Regions from separate parts of the Lentisalinibacter salinarum genome, predicted to be linked through region 1. Evidence: riboswitches for the same ligand, from Rfam matches in the RefSeq annotation. Region 1 holds a riboswitch; each other region holds the start of a gene.
What was found. Region 1 has a riboswitch for cyclic di-GMP ahead of ACJMKZ_RS05570 (hypothetical protein). Riboswitches for the same ligand answer to the same signal wherever they lie in the genome.

Region 1 (4,733 bases):
CCGGCGAACTGCCGGTCGCCCGACACCTCGTTGCCGAGGACGAAGGCGAAGGTGTCGTCCCAGTCGGCGATGCTGCCGCCCGTGCCGAGCGGGTCCATGTCGTCGGTGGGCACGCCGTTCACGTAGATGCTGCGGCCCTCCACCGGGTCGAAGTTTGCGACGACGTGCTGCAGGGTCGCCTGCAGGTCCTCGTCGGCGGCGGAGGTGGTCAGCACCGGGTCACCGTTGCCGTCGGTGGCATCCGAGCGGTTGAAGAAGTCGTAGCTGTACAGGGTCTGGCCGAGCGTGAAGTTGCGCGCGGTGGTGCCGGCGGAATAGCTGACGATCCGGGACTCCTCCTGGACGACGTTGGCGGGCACCACCCAGGCCTCGATCGCGTACTCGCCGGTGCCCTTTATCAGGTCGTGCAGCTTGCGGCTCGCCGTGGTCGTACCCTGGGCCTTGCCCTCGCGCAGCGCGATGCCCCAGCCGCCGACCCAGTTGTAGGCGCCGCTGATGGTGAGGTTCAGCGCCGGCTCGACGCCGCTGGTGTCGAAAGCGGTGTCGCCCTGGCCGGTCTTGAACTCCCACAGCGCGATCACGTTGCGCTCGTAGCGATTGCCGCCGGAGGCGACGATGCCGTCGGTCAGTGCCAGCGCGCGGCTGAGAACGAAATCGGGGTCGACCTCGGTGGGCATCACCTGATTGGCGAAAGCCTCCACGGCCGACTGCATCTGCGCCGCGTTCGCTGCGCAGTCGCTCCAGCAGTTGTGGAACTCGCTCGCCAGGCGCACGACGAAGCGCGAGGCCGCTGGGTCGTCCAGATTGATTTTCGACTTCGCGGCATCGTAGGCGGCCGCCACGTCGGCCTCAGCGAAGAACGGCGACTGCGACGTGGCCGCGGCGCTGGTGTGGCAGCCGGCGCAGTACTCGGTGAGGACGGGGTGCACGGTCTGCCCGAACAGCGCGCCGGCGTCGTCCGGGAAGCTCTTGCTGGCGCCGGGCTGCTTCTCCACCGGTGCTTCCAGCTCGATGTTCTTGCCGCCGCCCGCGGCGTCGCCGGCCCAGTTGCCGATCCAGGTCGTCAGGATCTCGCCGCAGACTGCGTCGCTGGATTCCCAGCAGTTATGGCCGCCTGCCACCTTCGTCACCATGCGGGAGTCGGCCGGCGAGGTCAGATCGACGATGGCGTTCGCCTCCTCGTAGGCCAGGTTGACGTCGTCGGTGCGGGCGAAGGTGGGCGCCTGGCCGCCAGTGCCGTGACAGGCGCCGCAGCGGTTGTCCGGACGCACGTTGTCCCAGACCTCGATCTTGAACGACTGCACATCGTCGGTGGCGGGCGCCGGGCCCGTGTAGTCGGGCGACGGCGTGACGCTCGTCACCGGATTCTCCTCGACGTCGGCGCCGCTGGAGCAGCCGGCCAGCGCGGCGGCGGCTGCGAGAGCGACGACGAGGCGAGCGCGGGCGGGCAGAGAGACCCTGTTGTTTCTATCCATGATTGCCGACCTCCTCATTCGCCCATGCAGTGCACGGCGGTCTCGGCGAACACCGTCTTCATGCGGTACTGATCGGCGCGGAATACGCCGGTGATCCTGTCGAGGGCCGCCCGGTCGGCCGCATCCTGTGGCAGGCGGAAGCACACGGCCTCGAACACCTTCTTCACCTGACATTCGGCGAAGACGTCGCTCGCGCCGAACTCCTGGCCGAGGGACTTGGCGCCGTTGCCGCTGCCCGGCAGCGACGGATCCCAGCCGAGGCTGGCATTGCGCCCCTCCCGCCAGTAGTTGTCCCAGCGGTCGTCGGGCGTGCGGAAGCCGAACGGGAAGTTGGCATCGTTATTGAAGTACTTGGGATGCACCTGACCCTCGGTGTACTCGATGCGGCCGGTGTCCGGGTCGAAGTCGTAGTAGGCGTAGGCCTGCGCCAGCGGATCCATGCCCGCGTGGCATTCCACGCAGTTGTTCAGGAAGACGCGGCTGTCGCCGCCCGGGCTGCGCGAGACGTCCTGGCGGATGCGGTCCGGCGAGCGCGAGCCGTCCTTGACCTGCTCCAGGTCGTTGCACATGTGATTCATCAGCGTGAAACGGAACATCGCCCGGTTGGTGCCGGCGATGAAGAAGGCCTCGGCGGCGGCGCGGCTGGTGACCACGCCGGCGGTGGCGGAGGCCGGCAGCTCCGTGACCGCGGACTGGCTGGTCTGCACCAGCGTGGTCTTCAGATCGATGCCCTGTTCCTCCATGGCCTCGTAATGGGCGTTGTCGGACATGGAGTAGGGAGGCAGCCCGAGACCGCTGTCGCCGACGTAGAGGATGTCGGCGGAGAGCACGGTATTGAACGGCACGTCGTCGCGGATCATGCCGATGACCGTGGCGGTGTAGTCGTTCAGCGGCGCGAACACCGTCTGCTCCCGGTTCGTCCAGGGCGTCACGAAGTTCTTCAGCGTCACGTTGTAGAAGGCGCTGTTCTCCATGGCCGTCTCCGCGGCCGCGATGGGGTTGCCGGCGAGAATGTCGGCTTCCATGTCGGCCAGCACCTGCTCGGTGGGGGGCACGCCCGCGAGACGGTCGTGGAGCCGTTTCGCCTGTTCCCGCGGACCCGCTTCGGCCGTGGCGACCAGCGCGAGCGCGAGGCAGGCGATGGCGAGTAGGGCGCGGCGCGGAAGCGCGTGCGCGAACTGCTTCTGTACGTTCATGGGTACGTTCATGACGATCCTGCTCATACGTTTCCGTCTTCCCTTACTGCCAGGGGGCGAAGACCGTCGGGAGCGGAGGACGTGTCCGCGCGGACCATCCGTGCTGATCGTCAGCTTTCACTCGTGGCAGCTTCGCCGTCCTGGACGTGAGTCCGTAGACCGCTGGCTTTGCGTCCCCGCCTTTCGACGGGTTTGCCCTTTTCAGAAGCCCTGCGTGCGCATCGCGCTATTCAAAGCGTCCGATGCTCGCAGATCGCCGACAGGGCCACCGTGACTCCATTCACAAGTCCCGTGGTCTCCCGGGACTCCCGCCACGCGTGCTCCCCCGCGGCCGGCTACTGTTGCGGGCAGACGGTTGCAAGCCGCGTGCCAGATCACGACTCGGGTCACAGGAAAAGCCGTTTCGAATACAGAACAACGGGTTGCGTTTGATCGGGGCGGCGGCGCCGGGCCGGCATATGTCAACCACTTGTCGGCGGAAATCGACACTTTGTCGGCGACCGGAGGACAACCCCCTGATTCGGCGGGCGTTTCGGCTTGTCGCGAATCCACGACAACGTGCGTCCGGGTGACGGCCCTCGCGTCACCTCGCAGCCGATATTACGAGGCCATCGGTGCGCTTTCTCTGTCGGCGAATTTCCACATTACGCGCGTCCCGGAACGCTCCCTATACTGCGCCGCTCGTTATTCATCAGAGCCGCCAGGACGTGCGCGCGACGAACTCCATGGATTTGTGATCTTGTTAACAGAATGCAGTGAGGCCCCTCTCCACCATTGGTCACGGCTGGTCGCGAGCCTTCCAGCCGCGTGTCGGAAGACCGGCGGTGCAGGGCGCCTGCAGCATTCCCGCAGTGATCGCAGGAGTGCGTCGCGTGACGGCTGCAGGAAAGAGGATGTCCCATGAACAGCACGATGCAGACAGTTACCCGGAGGACGCCGGCAAGGGCGGCTCTCGTCGCCGTCGCCTGCACGCTGGTGGCCGCCGCGGGCTGCGGCGGCGGCGGCAGCGGCGAAGGCCGCATCGGCTTCGGCAGCGGGCAGGATCCCGACCCCGTCGTACTCGACTTCCCCATCGCCTACGTGAAGCGGCCGGTCCCGGTCGACGACAACGGTGACCCGACCGACTTCGACGTGCGCGAGCCGGTGACCTTCGACATCGGCGCCGATCTGTACGTGCGCGACCGCGCCTCGCCCAGCACAGCGGACGTCAACGTCACCGGGGAGATCACCGAAGGCCTGGGCGACGTCCGCGACCTGGAGATATCGCGCGACGGCACGAAGGTGCTGTTCGCGATGCGGGCGCAGTTCATCGAGGGCGCCGACGAGGAGGATCAGCCGACCTGGAACGTGTGGGAGTACGACATCCCGGGCGAGACGCTGCGGCGGATCATCGCCTCGGACATCGTCGCGGAGTCGGGCCACGACCTCGCGCCTGCGTACCTTCCCGACGGGCGCATCATCTTCTCCTCCACGCGCCAGCGCCAGTCCGGCGCCGTGCTGCTGGACGAAGGCAAGCCTCAGTTCGCGGCCCTCGACGAGGACCGCAACGTGCCGGCGCTGGTGCTGCACGTCATGAACGCGGACGGCACCGAGATCCGGCAGGTCAGTTTCAATCAGAGTCACGATCTGGATCCGGCGGTGCTCTCCAACGGCCAGGTGGTGTTCAGCCGCTGGGACAACGCGCCGGGCAACGACGGCATCCATCTCTACCGCATGAACCCTGATGGAGCCGCGCTCGAACTGCTGTACGGCGCCAACAGCCACGACACCGGCAGCGGCGGCGAGCCCGTGCAGTTCCTGCGCCCCCGCGAGCTGCCGAACGGCAACGTCATGGCCCTGCTGCGCCCCTTCGACGGCGCCGGGGGCGGCGGCGACATCATCGAGATCGACGTCGCCAATTACATCGAGAACACCCAGCCGAACCGGGACAACATCGGCGTGCTGTCCGGCCCGGCGCAGACCGCGGCCACCATCAACGAGGTGCTGATCGACACCGATACGCCCTCGCCGGGCGGTCGCTACAACTCCGTGTTCCCGCTGCGCGACGGCACAGAGCGGCTGC
Region 2 (4,733 bases), on a different contig from region 1:
GCGTCCAGGCCGGCCTCGTAGGTAACGAGGAGCCGCTGATCCGGGGCGATGCCGCCTGCCGGCGACAGCACCTCGAGTGTGAACGTGCACCCGGGCCGGCCGGTGAAGGACACCGCGTAGTCCGCGCCGGCGGTGAGCGGTGCGGCCACCGCGGTGGTGCCGTCCGCCTCGAACAGCTGCGCGGTGACCTGCGCCGGTGCGGCGTCGCAGAGCCCGCCGTCGGCGGTATCCGGCAGCAGATCGGTCAGATAGACGTTCCAGGCCGTCGAGGTGCCGACGTTGTGCACATCCAGCGTGAAGACGCCGGTCTCGCCCGCGCGCAGGCGCAGCGGCCCGTATTTCTCCAGCGTGAGCTCGGGCTCGACGATGGTCATCGGGCCGCTGACGGCGCCATCGCCGGGTCGTTCGGTCGCCCCCTGCCCGTCGAGCTGGTTGTAGGTATAGGCCGCGGTGTTGGTGAACTCCAGGCCGGCGACGTTGGTCGGCGTGTCGCTGAGCGCCACCGTGATCTCGACCACCACCTGCTCGCCCGCGGGGATATCGATGCCGTTCGCCGGATCCTCGATGACCAGCGAGGTGGCGGTGCCCGTATTCTGCGGCGCCCACCCGGCCGGCCCGGACACCCGGGCGACACTCACGAACTCCAGGTCCGCGGCGGAAGCCGTCAGATCGTCCACGATGCGCACGTCATACAGCGGCGCGCTGTGCGGCGTGGTCGGCACCGTGAGCCGGTAACTGAAAGCCTCGCCGATGGCCGCGGTCGGCTGCGTGGTCGCCTTCGCTAGCGCCGGCGGCGGCTCGGCCTCGATCACCACCGTCGTCGGATCCTCGTCGCCGGGCACGTCCGGATCGGCCTGGCCGTTGACGGTGGGGTCGTCGCTGTCGGCGAGTTTCACGGCACCGATCAGCTCCGACTGGTTCGCGACCACGGTGCCGTCCAGTATGGCTTCGGCCAGGGTCACCTCGAACTCCACTACGAGCTCGCCGTCCGCCGGCAGATCGATATTGGTGACCACCAGCTGGCCGGTGCCGTTGGTGCCACCGAAGGGATCCGTCGCGGCGGTGGTGGCGCCGGCGGGCAGCGAGCCGGGCAGTACCTGCAGCGAGCCGGGCACGAACACCGGTGCCGCATTCAGCGAGCCGAGATCGTCGCGGATCGCGACGTCCTCGAGGGGGCCGTCGGTGGTCTGCAGCCGCAGCGTGTAGCGGAGCCGGTCGCCGGGCGCGGCGCTCTCCGCCGGATCCGCGCCGCTGGTGACGTTCGCCACGGTCTTCTCGAAGAAATAACCGTACAGCGCCGTGGTGACCGTGTGCGCGTCCTGGTGGTCCGCCGTGCCGACCGTCCCATTGGTCACGGGGCGCGCGAACTCCAGCCGGTCCGGGTTGCCGGCCGCTCCGTTGTACCACCGGGTGGCGCCGGCGACATTGGTGAGCTGGACGCCGTCGTCGGTGTCCGCGTCGAGCCGGCTGCGGTAGCGGATGATCAGATGCTCGTCCGGGCCGATCATGGCCGCCGGGGTAAGCATGTCGAGTGTGAGTTCGCAGCGCGGGCTGCCCTGCCAGACCAGATCGAAGTCCACGCCCGGCGTCAGCGGACCCTTGCCCGGCACCGGCGTGACGCCGTCCGCGGCATACACCTGCGCGTCCAGGATCTCCGGCTGGATGTCGCACATGCCGCCCTGGGGTCCGTCGGGCAGCCGGTCCACCAGCGCCACGTCCCAGGCCTCGCCCAGTCCCGTGTTGTGCACGTCGATGGCGAACTCGCCCCACTGGCCGAGGTTCAGCGTCCGGCCGAGGGTCGCCGGCCCGGTCTTGGTGACCACGATATCGGGACCGGCAATGGTCAGCGGATCGGAGATGCCCCACTCGCCCGGCAGCGGCTCGTAGAAGATGCCGTCGATCAGCCGTCCGAAATCCCACTTGGCGGTGTTCACGAACTGGGTGCCGATCGCGTTCGCCGGCGAGTCCTCCAGCACCACGGTCAGCTCGATCACGATCTGCTCGTTCGACGGGATGATCGGGAAGTTGTCGAAGGTGAGCACGCCGCCGTCGTTGTCGAAGGTGTGTGCCACCGGCAGTCCCGTGCTCTCCCAGTAGGCCGTGTGGCTCACGTAGGTGAGATCGACCCCGGTCGCGTTCAGGTCGTCGATCAGGGTGACGCCGTGTAGGTCGTTCAGGGATCCGAATTCGTCGATGACCGTGCCGGTGCCGGCGTCGAACAGCACCGGCATCGTCAGCGTGTAGGTGAACGGCACGCCGATCGACGCCGTCGTCGTGCCCGGCGGGTTGTCCTTCTCGATCTTCTCGACCGGGATCAGCAGGTTCTGGCAGCCCTCCTGGATGGAGCTGGAGGAGCCGTTGACGAACCAGATGCGATGGCCCGCGACGCTGTTGCAGGCCATCTCGCCGGTATGGACGACGTTGTCGAAGACGATCAGCCAGCGCTCGTCCGTCTGGCCCGGCTGGGTCAGGAAGCTGAAGTTGGTGTCCAGCGGATTGGACGCCGGGAAGTTCCGGATGGTGCAGTTGCGGTCGATCTGGATCTGGGCGGGCGCGACGTCGCCGGCGAAGCCGTCGATGGTGCCGTTCGGGAACTCCGAGCAGTCCACGGCCCAGGACGGCGCGGCGGCCAGCACGAGCACGGCGAAGGCCAGCAGCCGGAGTACCGTCCGGGCGCTTGCCGATGTGTTGGATGTTCTGCTGCTCGCCATGTGGTGCCTGTTCCACCGGCGGCGATCGCGTTGCCTGAGAGGCCTGGACCCTGGCGTGATCCCGGGTCCGGATTCGGGCGGTCCCGCTGTCATGGAGCCGTCGGGGCTCTGTAGACCGGAGACTTTGCGTCGCCACCTTTCGGTGGTTTTGCCTTTGTCAGAATCTCTTCTTTGTCGGTTACTCGTCGTTCGTTCAGGTAGTCGCCGGGAGGAAATCGATCGGGTAGATGATCGTCATCGCCGCGATGTCCTCCTTGGCGCCGAAATCGAAACCGCTCACCCTGGCCACGATCTGGTCGGCCAGGTCCGGCGCGCCCATGTCACTGGAGTGGAGGCGGCACATCGAGACGCTGCCGTCGGGTTCGATGGTGAGCTTCAGCACGAGCTGGCCGCGCAGCGTCGGGTCGCGCCGCAGCTCCCGGTTGTACAGGCGGTACAGCGCCGCCTTGTAGCGGTCGAACACGATCTGGATCTCTTCGTCCGTGCGCCCGGCCGACGGCCCGCCGGCCCGCGGCCGGTCCGCGGAGCCGTCGCCGCCGATGGAAGTCGCGACCTGCGTGACGCGGACGCCCTCGATGCCCTGGCCGCCGGCGCCCCCGCCGACGTCCCGACTGACGCTCGCCAGATTGATGCCGCCGCTCGACCCGGGCGCGTCGGTCGTGACCATGGCCCGCGTCGGGCGGCCCACAGCGGACTCGCCGCGGTTGCCGACCCGCGCGCTTGCGCCGAGATCGGCCGACGGTCCGGAACGCGCCCGCTGCGCGAAGCTCTCCCGGAAAGCGAGGATGCCCTTCGAGCGGACCTCCTGCTTCGGCGCGGACTGCTCCGCCACTTTAGCGGGTTCGGTAATCTCGGGCATCTCCTCGGGCGGCGATTCCTCCACCACCTGCTCCTCCGGCTCGGGCGGCTCCTCGATCACCGGCTCCGGCTCCGTCTCCACCGTACGCGCCGGCGGCGGCGGCTCGGGCTGGATGAGTCTGGCCACACGCTCGGGGACCTCGATCAGCTCCTCGTGCTCGGGGATGGGCAGATCGATCATGCGCAGGACCAGCGCCACCAGTACGCTCGCAGCCACCGTGGCGGCCAGCGACTGGCGGAAACGCCGGTCCTCTTCCACGCCCCGCGTCCAGGGCATGATCATGCGGCGGAACGGCAGCGGCGAGGGGTCGCGTTCCAGCACCCACTCGTTCAGCTTGCGCTCCTGCTCGTCCCGAAGGTCGTGCAATTCGGCCTGCAGATACTCGAGCACGTCGTCGCGCTCCTCGAGTTCCCGCGCCAGCTGGTCGCGCCGCTCCTCTATGCCGGCCACACGATCGCAGAACGCCGTGGCCTGCCTGCGGACCTCGGCCAGGTGCGTGCTGCGGGCGTCGGCCGGCAGCGTATCGCGCCAGAAAAGGTCCGCTGCACCGAGGCGCTCCAGCTGCTCCAGCGAGCCGGTGACCGCATCGAGGAGTTCGTATTTCTCGCGCTCGCCCGCGAGGGACTGCAATTCCCCGCTGGCGGCGCGCAGCAGCTCCTCCAGATCACCGAGCTTCTGCTGCTCGGCATCGATCTGGTCCAGGAGCGCCTGTTCTTCCCAGGTTTTCTCGAGACTCACTGCATCACCCCGATGAAGCCGCGGCTAGGTGGCGGCGCTGTCGGCGGGCTTCTGTACGACGGCCAGCGACACCTGGCCGTAACCCTCGCCCGTGCACGTCGTCATGATCCGCTTGATCACGGTGAACGGGACCGATTTGTCGGCCAGGATCGTGACCTCCTGGCTCTTCGCGACGGAGCGCGTCTTCGGCCCCACCACGCGCTGACTGATCTCCTCCAGCCGCGCCGTGATGGGCTCGATGGTCGCCGTCTCCGACGCCAGGATCTCGCTGACCCGGATGACCGCCCGCCCCTGGACGAGCACCTCGTCGGGGCTCACGAAGATCACGACCGTCTCCCGCGGCTTCTCCTCCACCATGGACTCGGGCAGCGTGACCTGCTTCGGCGCTTCCATGACCTCCACGGATCCCGAATTCACCAGCAGGA
Region 3 (4,733 bases), on a different contig from region 1:
CCGGCGCCTCCGTCGGCGGCGCCTCGGCGTCGTCGGAGAGCCGGAAAGGCTGCGGATGCTCCGAGAATATCTGTTCCATTATGCGGGTCTCACGGTCCTCGATGGCATGCAGGAATTCCTCTGCGCCGCCCATGGCACGGAAGGCCCTGAAACCGTCTTCCAGGAAGTCGTGCAGCGCGCCGAAGCCCGCCAGATGGGCCGGGCCGTGGGCCATGCGCACGAGGGTATAGATCATCGGCAGTTTGACGAGGCGCTCCAGGTCCCGGCCGGCCTCCAGGATGAATCCGATCTGGCGCTCGCGGTCGTCCCGGCGGCCCACCTTGCGGTACGCCTCCGCGTAGCTCTGCTCGTCGATCGTGGTGCCGGCGCCGAGCTGCCGGGTCATCTCGCCGTCGAGTTCCTGGCTCAGCACCTCCAGCTGCACGGCCATGCGCATCGACTCCTGAGCCTGGGCGGGCAGCATGCGCTTCAGGATGGGCGAGGCACGTTCGAGCTGGGTGTCGCGGGGCAGGTAGTCCTTGTCGGTGTAGAGCTCTTCGAGGAAGAACTCGACGCCGGGGCGGTAGCGTTCCCGCTCCTGCAGGTCCGCATAGGTCTGCTCCAGGCGGCCTGCCTGCCAGCGCTGCAGCGCCTGGAGTTCGTCCTGGAGGCCGGGATCCTCGCTGAACTGCGCACGCAGACTGCGGTTGCGCACCAGCAGCTCGTCCAGGCTCATCCGGCTGATTTCTTCTCCGCTCATGTCTCCGATATGGCGCCGCCGGCGCCTCGCTCAACCGCGCGCATTGTCCCGGTTTTACCCGGACCTTGCCAATGGCGGCGTGGCGTTGGCTTCAGAATGGCTTTGTCGCGCCCAGGAAGGCCACGGAAGCAATGCCGATCCAGTACACGTAGGCCATGCCGCGGCCGATAGCGAGCTCTGACGCCAGCCGTTGCTCCAGCGCCGGATTCGGGCCCTTCTCGGCAAGCTCGCGGAAGATCGGTACCCAGTGGCGCATGATAAAGCGAAGGCCGAGGCCGATCACCAGCAGCAGGCTGTAGATGAGCACCTTGGTGGAGTACCAGTCCGCGCGGAAGGGCCAGTCCGTCAGGTATGACCAGACAGCGGCCAGGAACAGCGCGGGGATGACGACGTAGCGGACGGCCTCGTCGATCCTGGTCAGCCGCAGTCCCCGGTCGGTGTCCCGGTAGACGAATGCCGACCAGGTGAGCGACAGCCACGCGAAGGCGACGATCCACACGAGCCACAGCCAGCCGCCGCCGTAATCGTGCACACCCAGGTTGAACCCCATGTGCAGACCGAGAGGCAGCAGCAGGATGATGCCCGTACGGGCGAGGATATCGATCCGGTAGGCGGTCTCCATGTGCCGCCGGCGCTCGTCCAGTGAGAGTTTCGGATTCGCCACGTTGTAAGACGTCTGGAAGACGCCCCATTCACCGCCCAGCCAGTAGACCATCGCAAGGATGTGGATCCAGCGCAGGACGGACTCCGGATTGATGTACATCGCTCTCCCCGAATTTTTGTTCCCGGACTCTTGGCGGTAACCCACGGCATTTAAGCAGCAACGGGGAGGGCCCGGCATAGTGGCAAACCGAAGACGCGAGCCCCGGCAAACGGACATCGGCCGGGCTGTATTTGCGCGGCGATTTGACATCATGCCGTGCCGGAACGTGTCGGGCTCTGCCCACGATTGACAGTCTGTCGGCCCCGTGCGACGCTCGGCGTTCGTTTGAAAAGGGCACACCGTTCGAAAGGGCGGGTCGCAAAGCCACCGGTCCCCGGCCGTCGCCGGGACAGCGGAGCTGCCAGACGGAAGCGCGATGCGGCGTCCTGCCGCACCACGCCCACCCGGGCCATCCTCCGCTCATTCTCGTGCCGGGACCTGTGACCCGCAACGTGCCGCAGCCCGTTGGCGGGAGCGGTCCCGCGGAGGAACGACACCGATGAGAGACGCAGTCAGTCACGACCGGGTCCGCGACTGGATCCATGGCGATCACGGCAATGGTCGATCGGTCACACCACGGCGCGCCGCCCGCCGCACGCCGGCCCCGCCGGTGGCCAGGCCCGAAAGTCCGGAGGCGCTGCGCGATCTGTTGCGGACGGGCTCGGGCCTGCCGGCACCGCTCCGCCCGATGGGCGCCGGCAGCGCGTCCACTCCCTGCTCGGTGGCCGAAGGGGGTACGGTGATCGATATGACAGGCCTCGACGGCGTCCTCGAGGTCGGCGACGAGCACGTCACCGTGCAGGCCGGGCTTCGATTGCAGCGTCTCGCCGACGAACTGGCGGGCTACGGGCTGGAACTCGCCGGCGGACACGACCTGATGGGTCGAACGGTCGGCGGGGCGGTGGCCGGCGCCTGCATCGGTCCGGGCACCGGCGTCGGCACCCGCCTGTTCTCCAGCCAGGTCGTCAGCATGAAGGTGGTCACGCCCGAGGGCGGCGAACTCACGGTGGACGCCTCCCGTCCCCACCTGCTGGACATGTTCCGGCTGAGCTACGGCCTGCTGGGCGTCATCCACGAGGTGACGCTGCGGGTGCGGCCCATGAGTCCTTTCACGATCCGGCGGCGGCGCTGCAGCACGGCCGAGCTCGCGGCCGTCTCCGGCCGGCTGCTGGGATCGAAGCTGGGTCTGCGCTTCTACCTGCTGCCATTCCGCGATCAGGTGTATCTCGAGCTACGGCGCAACGGCGACGAAGACACCCACGTCAACCGCCTGCTGTGGAAAATCAAGGACTGGGGCGAGAGCACGATCCTGCCGGCGATGACGAACTCCATGTCCTGGATCGTGCCGATCCCCGCTCTGCGCTACGGCATGATCGACCGCATCAACGGAGCGGGTCAGACGCTGTTCAGCGCCCCCGTCCACGCCGGCAGCGCGGCGGTGGAGCAGGGCGGAGCCCGTCCGGGGGGGCGGGGCGGACGCCGGCTCGCCTGTTCCAGCTGGTGCTTCCCGGCGGCCGAGTTTCCGCTGATCGTGCAGGCCTACCGGGAATTCTGTCGCGACTACTACGCCCGCACCCGGTTCCGCTGCGACATGCCCACCGTCGGCTACCGGCTCGCCCGGGACCGCAGCGCTTTGCTGTCGCCCTCGTTCGACGGACCGGTGTTCGTGCTGCGGGCGGTGAGCACACCCCGTCCGCAGTGGCAGGATTTCGTGCTCGAGTTCGCCGATTTCGCGGAGAAATGGAACGGGATCCCGTTTCTCGACCAGACGGACGGGCTCTCGGCCGGGCAGGTCGCCGCCTCGCTGGGCAGCCGGCTCGAGTTCTTTCGCAAGATGCGCCGGCGGCTCGACCCGGACGGCCGCTTGCTGAACCCCTACCTGGCCCAGTTCTTCCTGTAGGACGGCCGGCGGCGGCGTGCGGCCGAGCTTCAGCCGTAGGTGCGGTTCAGGTACTCCACGATGTCGCCGGACTCCGCCAGTTCGGTGTCCGTGTTCGGGTCCACCAGGTATGGGATGGAGACGCGTCCCGCGCGGGACTTCAGCGCGCGGCGGTTCTCCAGCTCCGGCTGGCCTTCAATGCCCAGCGCGTCGCGAACGACGGGCGGCACCCAGTCGCTCGCCTTTGTCCGGCCTGCCGAGCGCAGGATGTACGGGATCTCCAGTTCGCACAGCCGCTCGCGCACGACGCGTGCGAACGGGCTCGACTCGAAGCTGTAGAGCTCGAGCAGCCGTTCCGGACGACTGCCGCCGGGGCGGGCCCGGGTGCCGGCGGTGAAACGCGGAATTCCGGCCACGGTGGACGTGAACTTCTGCAGGTTCTGCGCCTGCCACCGCAAGGGCACGTCGCGCCGACCGTAGGTGACGAACAGGTATTCGATGATATCCGCGGACTCGTACATGCTGGCACCGGTGTTCGGGTCCACGAGAAACGGGAACTGCGTCTTGCCGCCCCGGGCGAGCACCTCGGGCCGGAAGCGCTCGCCGCCTTTCGGGCAGGGGTAGATGACCGCGTCCAGATCCAGCTCCGTCAGCACTTCCCGCACCAGACGGCAGAACGGGCAGCCCTCGAACTCGTAGAGCTCCAGCATCTTCTCCGGCTTGTCCAGGGCCGGACGGGCCTGGATACCGTTGAAGCCGCGCAGGAAAGAGGTGGCGGTGGAGGAGAGGACATCTAACGTTCGGTGGATCATCGGGGCTCCCTCGGGCGTGGCGGGGTGGCAGTGCAACGCGATGATGCGGGCGCGGCGCAGCGGACGCAATACGGCAGGGCCGCAACCCGGCTCGATTGCGCTTTTTCAATGCCCGCAGGGGCAGGCCGGGCCTAGCGTAAGGGGTGTAGCAGTTCTCCGGAGGAACCATGCGAAGCAGCGCACTCTTCACCGCGACGTGCCTTGTGTTGCTGGCAGCGGGACAGGCAACGGCAGAAGACAAGCAGATGAATGAAGCGCTCGACCTCGTGTCGGGTCCGCCGGAACAATGCCTGAGCCTGATCCGGATCGAGCGTTCCGAGGTGGTCGACGATCGCAACATCCTGTTCCACATGCGCAACGGCGACATCTATCGCAACCAGTTGCCGTACCGGTGCTCCGGGCTGTCGCCGGGCGCGTCCTGCGGCCTGGGTCATTTTTATCCGGTCACCGAAGAGCAGGCGGAGAAGCTGAAGGAGATGGCCGGCAGCTGATATCCCGGTCGGACACCTCGCGCGGCGCAGCAGGGGAAGCCTTATCGCTCGTCCCGTCGCCCGTCGCCGCGTTGCGGCTGTTCCCGGCCGCGCCGCCGGCGGAGGACGA
Region 4 (4,395 bases), on a different contig from region 1:
GTCCAGATGAGAACCCTCGTGTCAGGTCCAATCCAAACCGTCAGACTTTCAATTCATAAGGCGGCAGAGAAGGACCAGTGTTTGAGCCCATTGAACAATCCGCCATTGTTAGGAACTGTTCAGCTAGCAGCCAAGACTGGGCTTAGCAAAACTAGTGAGCAGGATCCAATAGAAACCTGCCTCGCAACGTTTTTAAAGGCCTATCACGCCCTCAGAGCGCAGAGGACTTTATCTGCCACTTGCCGAGCTAAATCGATCCTCTCAGATTCCGGGACTTCGTCGATAACCATATTCTCTGAGTATTTTTGGTCCTTGTTATACATAGGCAGGGCATCAAATTGGATCGTGTTTTCAGCGCCGAAGATGTTCTTCATCATTCTGCCATGGCAATGCATGAAACAACCATCTATCACAATCACTTTATCGGCTTTCTTTGCCCAGTTTGCCATTGCCGAATGTGGTGCTGTAATCATCTCGCCATGGCATCCTCGACTATATGGCTCCTCTTTCGCCACCATGTGAGCTGCGATCCGAGCAATTTCTCCGCGAAAGCATCCTCCCGCGCATGAAATAACGGGAATCCGCTTCTTAGCGATCATTTCTTTCCCGACAACCTCACCAAGTGGACATACTGGTTTCGCAGCGTCCACCTCAAGGCCAATTTTTCGCTGTAAATTCATAATTTATCCTCGGCTTTCCATCGAGTGGCCTACGTTTACCCTCATCTCTTCTTCCAGTCTCAGCCTGAGCTTACAGCCACTTATTTCTGGAGGTTGTTAAACCGAGCATTTCAGCAACTCAGTGATCGGGCAGGCTCCAGCAATCGTGATATATACACCACCCAATATAATGAGTCCGGCAAGTAGGAATGCCCAGATTGCGAGTGCCATCCCAAATGTCTTAGTCACGCCGTTGGACTTTGACGATGCAAAAAGGACGAAGTAACCAGCAATCGTCCAAAATGTTGCGGGAAGAAAACTGAAAAATAAGCACATGTCAGCTCGCCTCTATCGATTGCGCGTCTTCGGTTTGCTCATTTGCGGTGACTCGAGCGAGATTGTTTAGCTCGACAGTCAACGGAAATCCGAACTTTAGATTCGCATTCGTAATTCCAACCAACTGCATCCCCAAGATGACATCGCAATTGATGTCCGCGAGGGTTTGCTCGACGGTATATCTTGCCGATTCGCATCCCATGACCAGAGCAGCCTCATATTTTTCGGCCTGCTTCAACAATCGGGTTCGCTGGCCTCTCGTCCAAAGACAAGTCGCAGGGCACGGGAGGTAGCTGGTAAAGACGCCAGTTTCGATCCCGTCGTGCTCAAGAGACTTACGGGTCTCGCCTACATAGTCTTCGTAGGCGGGTGTCTTAATGCCATGCTTGAAGAATTCGATGAAGGGCAAGTTTTCGTCACTTGCCAGACTGACAGGCGGGCAAATCGGGCATGAGACAATAAGCACGGACCTATAAGCTTGAAGCTTGTTAGAAAGATCCAATGGCTCCAGGTGAAGAGGCATAAGTAACCGCCTTGGCGGTGAGCAGATACGAGAAAATTGATCGCCGCTTGGACCAACTGCCTCGGCAGCCCGGCGATCTTGGGTCCCTCGGGAAGTCAGCAATGGCTTCTCGGAGGAAGCGAGGACCCGTGGCTTTGCGTCACTAGCTTTCGCCAGGTTTGCCTTTATCGCAAGTACTAGTTTCTCGCTTTTTTCTTGACAGTCAATTCTGGGATTTGCCTAGCGTCCGCTTCGAGTCGATAAGCGACCCTAGCGGATTCAAGAACGTGGGCTACGCGCGGCCAGAGGCCGAAAGGTCGGTTTCCGGCCAGACGCGGCTATTGGCGCGAAGGAACAAATGGCGCAATAAGAAGACCAACGCCAATGCCGATCAGGATAGACGCTACGAAAGTCAGAGCTGAGGTTTGTAGAAAAATCAGCCCGGTGCCGAGTCCGGCCAGCGTTCCCCCACCGATCACCCAAGTGCTCTTGTCGGTACGTGTAGCCATAGATGTCACCTCTATTCTGATTTGGCGACTTGCCGCCAGCGGAAGATGCATGGGTTGACTAAGCCCAGCGCCGCTCTGTCAACGCCTAACGCTCCTCTATCTCGAGCAGGTGATCAATAGGGGATACTCGCAAGAGGTAGGCGCAGCTTAATGACTCGTCAGGGTATCCGGGGCGCTCGATCAGAACCGTCGGCCCGGCCAATCTACAACACAAGACCTACCTTTAGCGGTCTGGACGACCGGTCCTCCCCCCGGTGCCCACCAGCACAATATTGCCGGGACGAGGATACGGCATTTGGCTGCGAGATACGGTGAAGCTCGGTTAACCAAACGTCCGCTTCGGGTCGATAAGCGACCCTAATTTGAGCCGGTCCTCGGTCTAAAGCGCCTCACAGACCGAAAGGTCGCTTTCCGGCCAGAAGCGGAAAAAAAGCCCCGCACTGGGCGGGGCTATCGAACACGGTGAACAGAACGCTTCTTAAGCCGTCTGGCGTCTGCGGGCAAAACCCATGCCGAGAAGGCCAGCACCTAGGAGGGCAAGGGTTCCGGGTTCGGGCACCTTGTTGATGCGAATGTTATCCAATGCGAATTGGAAGGGAAGTCCGTCCGAACCGTTGTCCCTCGTATAGATCCGCGCAGACACGATATCGGCGCAAAATCCGTCGCAGCCATACCCTCGGAATCCGAAAATGCCGTCTGTCCAGGCGCCGACCGTAAACGCGCCGCCGCCCGCGTAGACGACATCAACCAGGAACAAGAAAGTCTCTTCGAGGTAGTCCTCACCAAGCGAGAAACCCAAAAGGTCGAAGGCTCCCCCGCATGTCATCGTGATATCGCTACCGAAGATGTGAGTCGTACCGTTATCGCTACCATCCACACCGTTTTCCGTGCCGGCAAAACTGTCGCCGGCGACAAAATCGCATCCTCCCGATGTGACCGAGTAGCCACCAAAGGCGAAATCAACTGCTGGATCAGTTCCTCCTGGCCTCGGCAGCGCAACTCCCGGATCTTCGAAATCGATAGTGATCTCGTCCGCGGTCGCCGTCATCGGTGATAGCGAGACAGCCACAATGGCTAGACAGGTGCTTCTTATTCGGTTCATGCGGCTCTCCCAAGTGGCTGCATCTGAGGTACAGAGCTCCCCGAGCAAATTCTATACCAAATCGTCAATATTCTGACTTTACAGAGGGTTGAGTCTGCCCCTGCGCCGCGCGTTTTGTAGATATGTAAAGAAAGCTGACGATACTTGGCAGCTTGTATCTATTGCGCCAATAGAAAATCTCGTCCGCTTCGGGTCGATAGGCGACCCTAATTTGAGCCGGTCTTGGCTCTATGGCGCCTCACAGACCGAGGGGTCGGTTTCCGGCCAAGAGCGGGCGGTCGAAGTTGAGGCTAATAATCGGATCCGCAGCAAAAATTTGCTTCGGTCACACCAATGCCGTACCGCTCTTCGTACACCTGCTGGTACCTTCTTGGGTAGCGGTTGTAGGCTTCGCACTTTTCTGCGCTTTTTCCTCTCAGGGTCCACCTATCGCCCAAGAACGGGTGAAACTCTTCGTCGCTAAAACTCCAATAATAAGTTCGACCGTTCGCATAGATCCTGAAATGTGGATCTCTCAATTTACCTTCGCGAGGGTTGGGGACTCTATCCTTCACGGCCTTCTCTAGCATCCTCCCGACGTCTAGCTGTTCCGCCGACGTCACAAAGATATTCTGCGTATCGTCATAGATACACGCATTTTCGTGATCGGGAATGTCCTTTAGCGCCGCAGAGACTGCTTCCTCGAATCCAGGCTCGTACCAGAATTTCGCGATCGGCGTAAACCAGACCGGTAGAAAAAGCCACAATGTGCCGACTGCTGCTAGCCCTACTGCGGCAATCGCCAGTTTGGCAAGTAGCCTGAGAATCTCACGCATTCCGGAAGACGGCTTCGGGTCGACTCCGCAAATCATACCTCAGAGCGCCGCTAGGGTCGCTTTGCGGCCAGAAGGAGCCGCTGGGGTCAATCCCAAGAGACGGAGATATCTGTCCGATGCTTTCCCAGATCGGTGAGAAGCTGAGAAAGAGCTTCCGCATCTTTGGGGAGTTTCTCGCGCAGTTTTGACAATCCGTGGAAACGCAATTGAGATGGTAGATCGCTTAACTGCGGATCAGTCATGCAGTCCCAGCACGCGTCCCAGTTCTTACCCCACCAATCTGGAAACGACATTTCTTCAGCAAGAATCGCGAAAAGCTCATTCTTCGACGACGCATTTGAAAGATCAATCGTACGATTCGTCGTCATTGCGCGAATGTCGCATTTGAGTCAGCAGCGGAAAGTATAGCCTGATCCTGGCAACTGTCGCCTCGCGGCCAGAAGCGCTCGCAACTTGCTCCGAATCAGATGGA

Region 2: it holds a riboswitch for cyclic di-GMP, as region 1 does, so the genes downstream of both, ACJMKZ_RS13425 (hypothetical protein) here and ACJMKZ_RS05570 (hypothetical protein) in region 1, are expected to answer to the same signal.
Region 3: it holds a riboswitch for cyclic di-GMP, as region 1 does, so the genes downstream of both, ACJMKZ_RS10900 (FAD-binding oxidoreductase) here and ACJMKZ_RS05570 (hypothetical protein) in region 1, are expected to answer to the same signal.
Region 4: it holds a riboswitch for cyclic di-GMP, as region 1 does, so the genes downstream of both, ACJMKZ_RS17755 (hypothetical protein) here and ACJMKZ_RS05570 (hypothetical protein) in region 1, are expected to answer to the same signal.

Annotation. Positions count from the first base shown of each region.
Region 1 covers NZ_JAPDRH010000002.1:551,000-555,732, reverse strand. The annotation lists gene ACJMKZ_RS05575 (LamG domain-containing protein) at 1-1,475, opposite strand, end outside; gene ACJMKZ_RS05570 (hypothetical protein) at 1,490-2,671, opposite strand; cyclic di-GMP riboswitch class I at 2,794-2,878, opposite strand; gene ACJMKZ_RS05565 (HzsA-related protein) at 3,572-4,733, shown strand, end outside.
Region 2 covers NZ_JAPDRH010000003.1:632,667-637,399, forward strand. The annotation lists gene ACJMKZ_RS13425 (hypothetical protein) at 1-2,711, opposite strand, end outside; cyclic di-GMP riboswitch class I at 2,785-2,874, opposite strand; gene ACJMKZ_RS13430 (AgmX/PglI C-terminal domain-containing protein) at 2,905-4,308, opposite strand; gene ACJMKZ_RS13435 (ExbD/TolR family protein) at 4,333-4,733, opposite strand, start outside.
Region 3 covers NZ_JAPDRH010000003.1:90,178-94,910, forward strand. The annotation lists gene ACJMKZ_RS10890 (FFLEELY motif protein) at 1-739, opposite strand, end outside; gene ACJMKZ_RS10895 (hypothetical protein) at 831-1,502, opposite strand; cyclic di-GMP riboswitch class I at 1,726-1,808, shown strand; gene ACJMKZ_RS10900 (FAD-binding oxidoreductase) at 1,942-3,342, shown strand; gene ACJMKZ_RS10905 (glutathione S-transferase N-terminal domain-containing protein) at 3,372-4,133, opposite strand; gene ACJMKZ_RS10910 (hypothetical protein) at 4,301-4,624, shown strand; gene ACJMKZ_RS10915 (hypothetical protein) at 4,666-4,733, opposite strand, start outside.
Region 4 covers NZ_JAPDRH010000004.1:475,016-479,410, forward strand. The annotation lists gene ACJMKZ_RS17750 (putative zinc-binding protein) at 204-680, opposite strand; gene ACJMKZ_RS17755 (hypothetical protein) at 997-1,404, opposite strand; cyclic di-GMP riboswitch class I at 1,579-1,691, opposite strand; gene ACJMKZ_RS17760 (hypothetical protein) at 1,836-2,006, opposite strand; gene ACJMKZ_RS17765 (PEP-CTERM sorting domain-containing protein) at 2,485-3,108, opposite strand; gene ACJMKZ_RS17770 (hypothetical protein) at 3,399-3,923, opposite strand; gene ACJMKZ_RS17775 (barstar family protein) at 4,010-4,291, opposite strand; partial or broken gene ACJMKZ_RS17780 (hypothetical protein) at 4,387-4,395, opposite strand, start outside.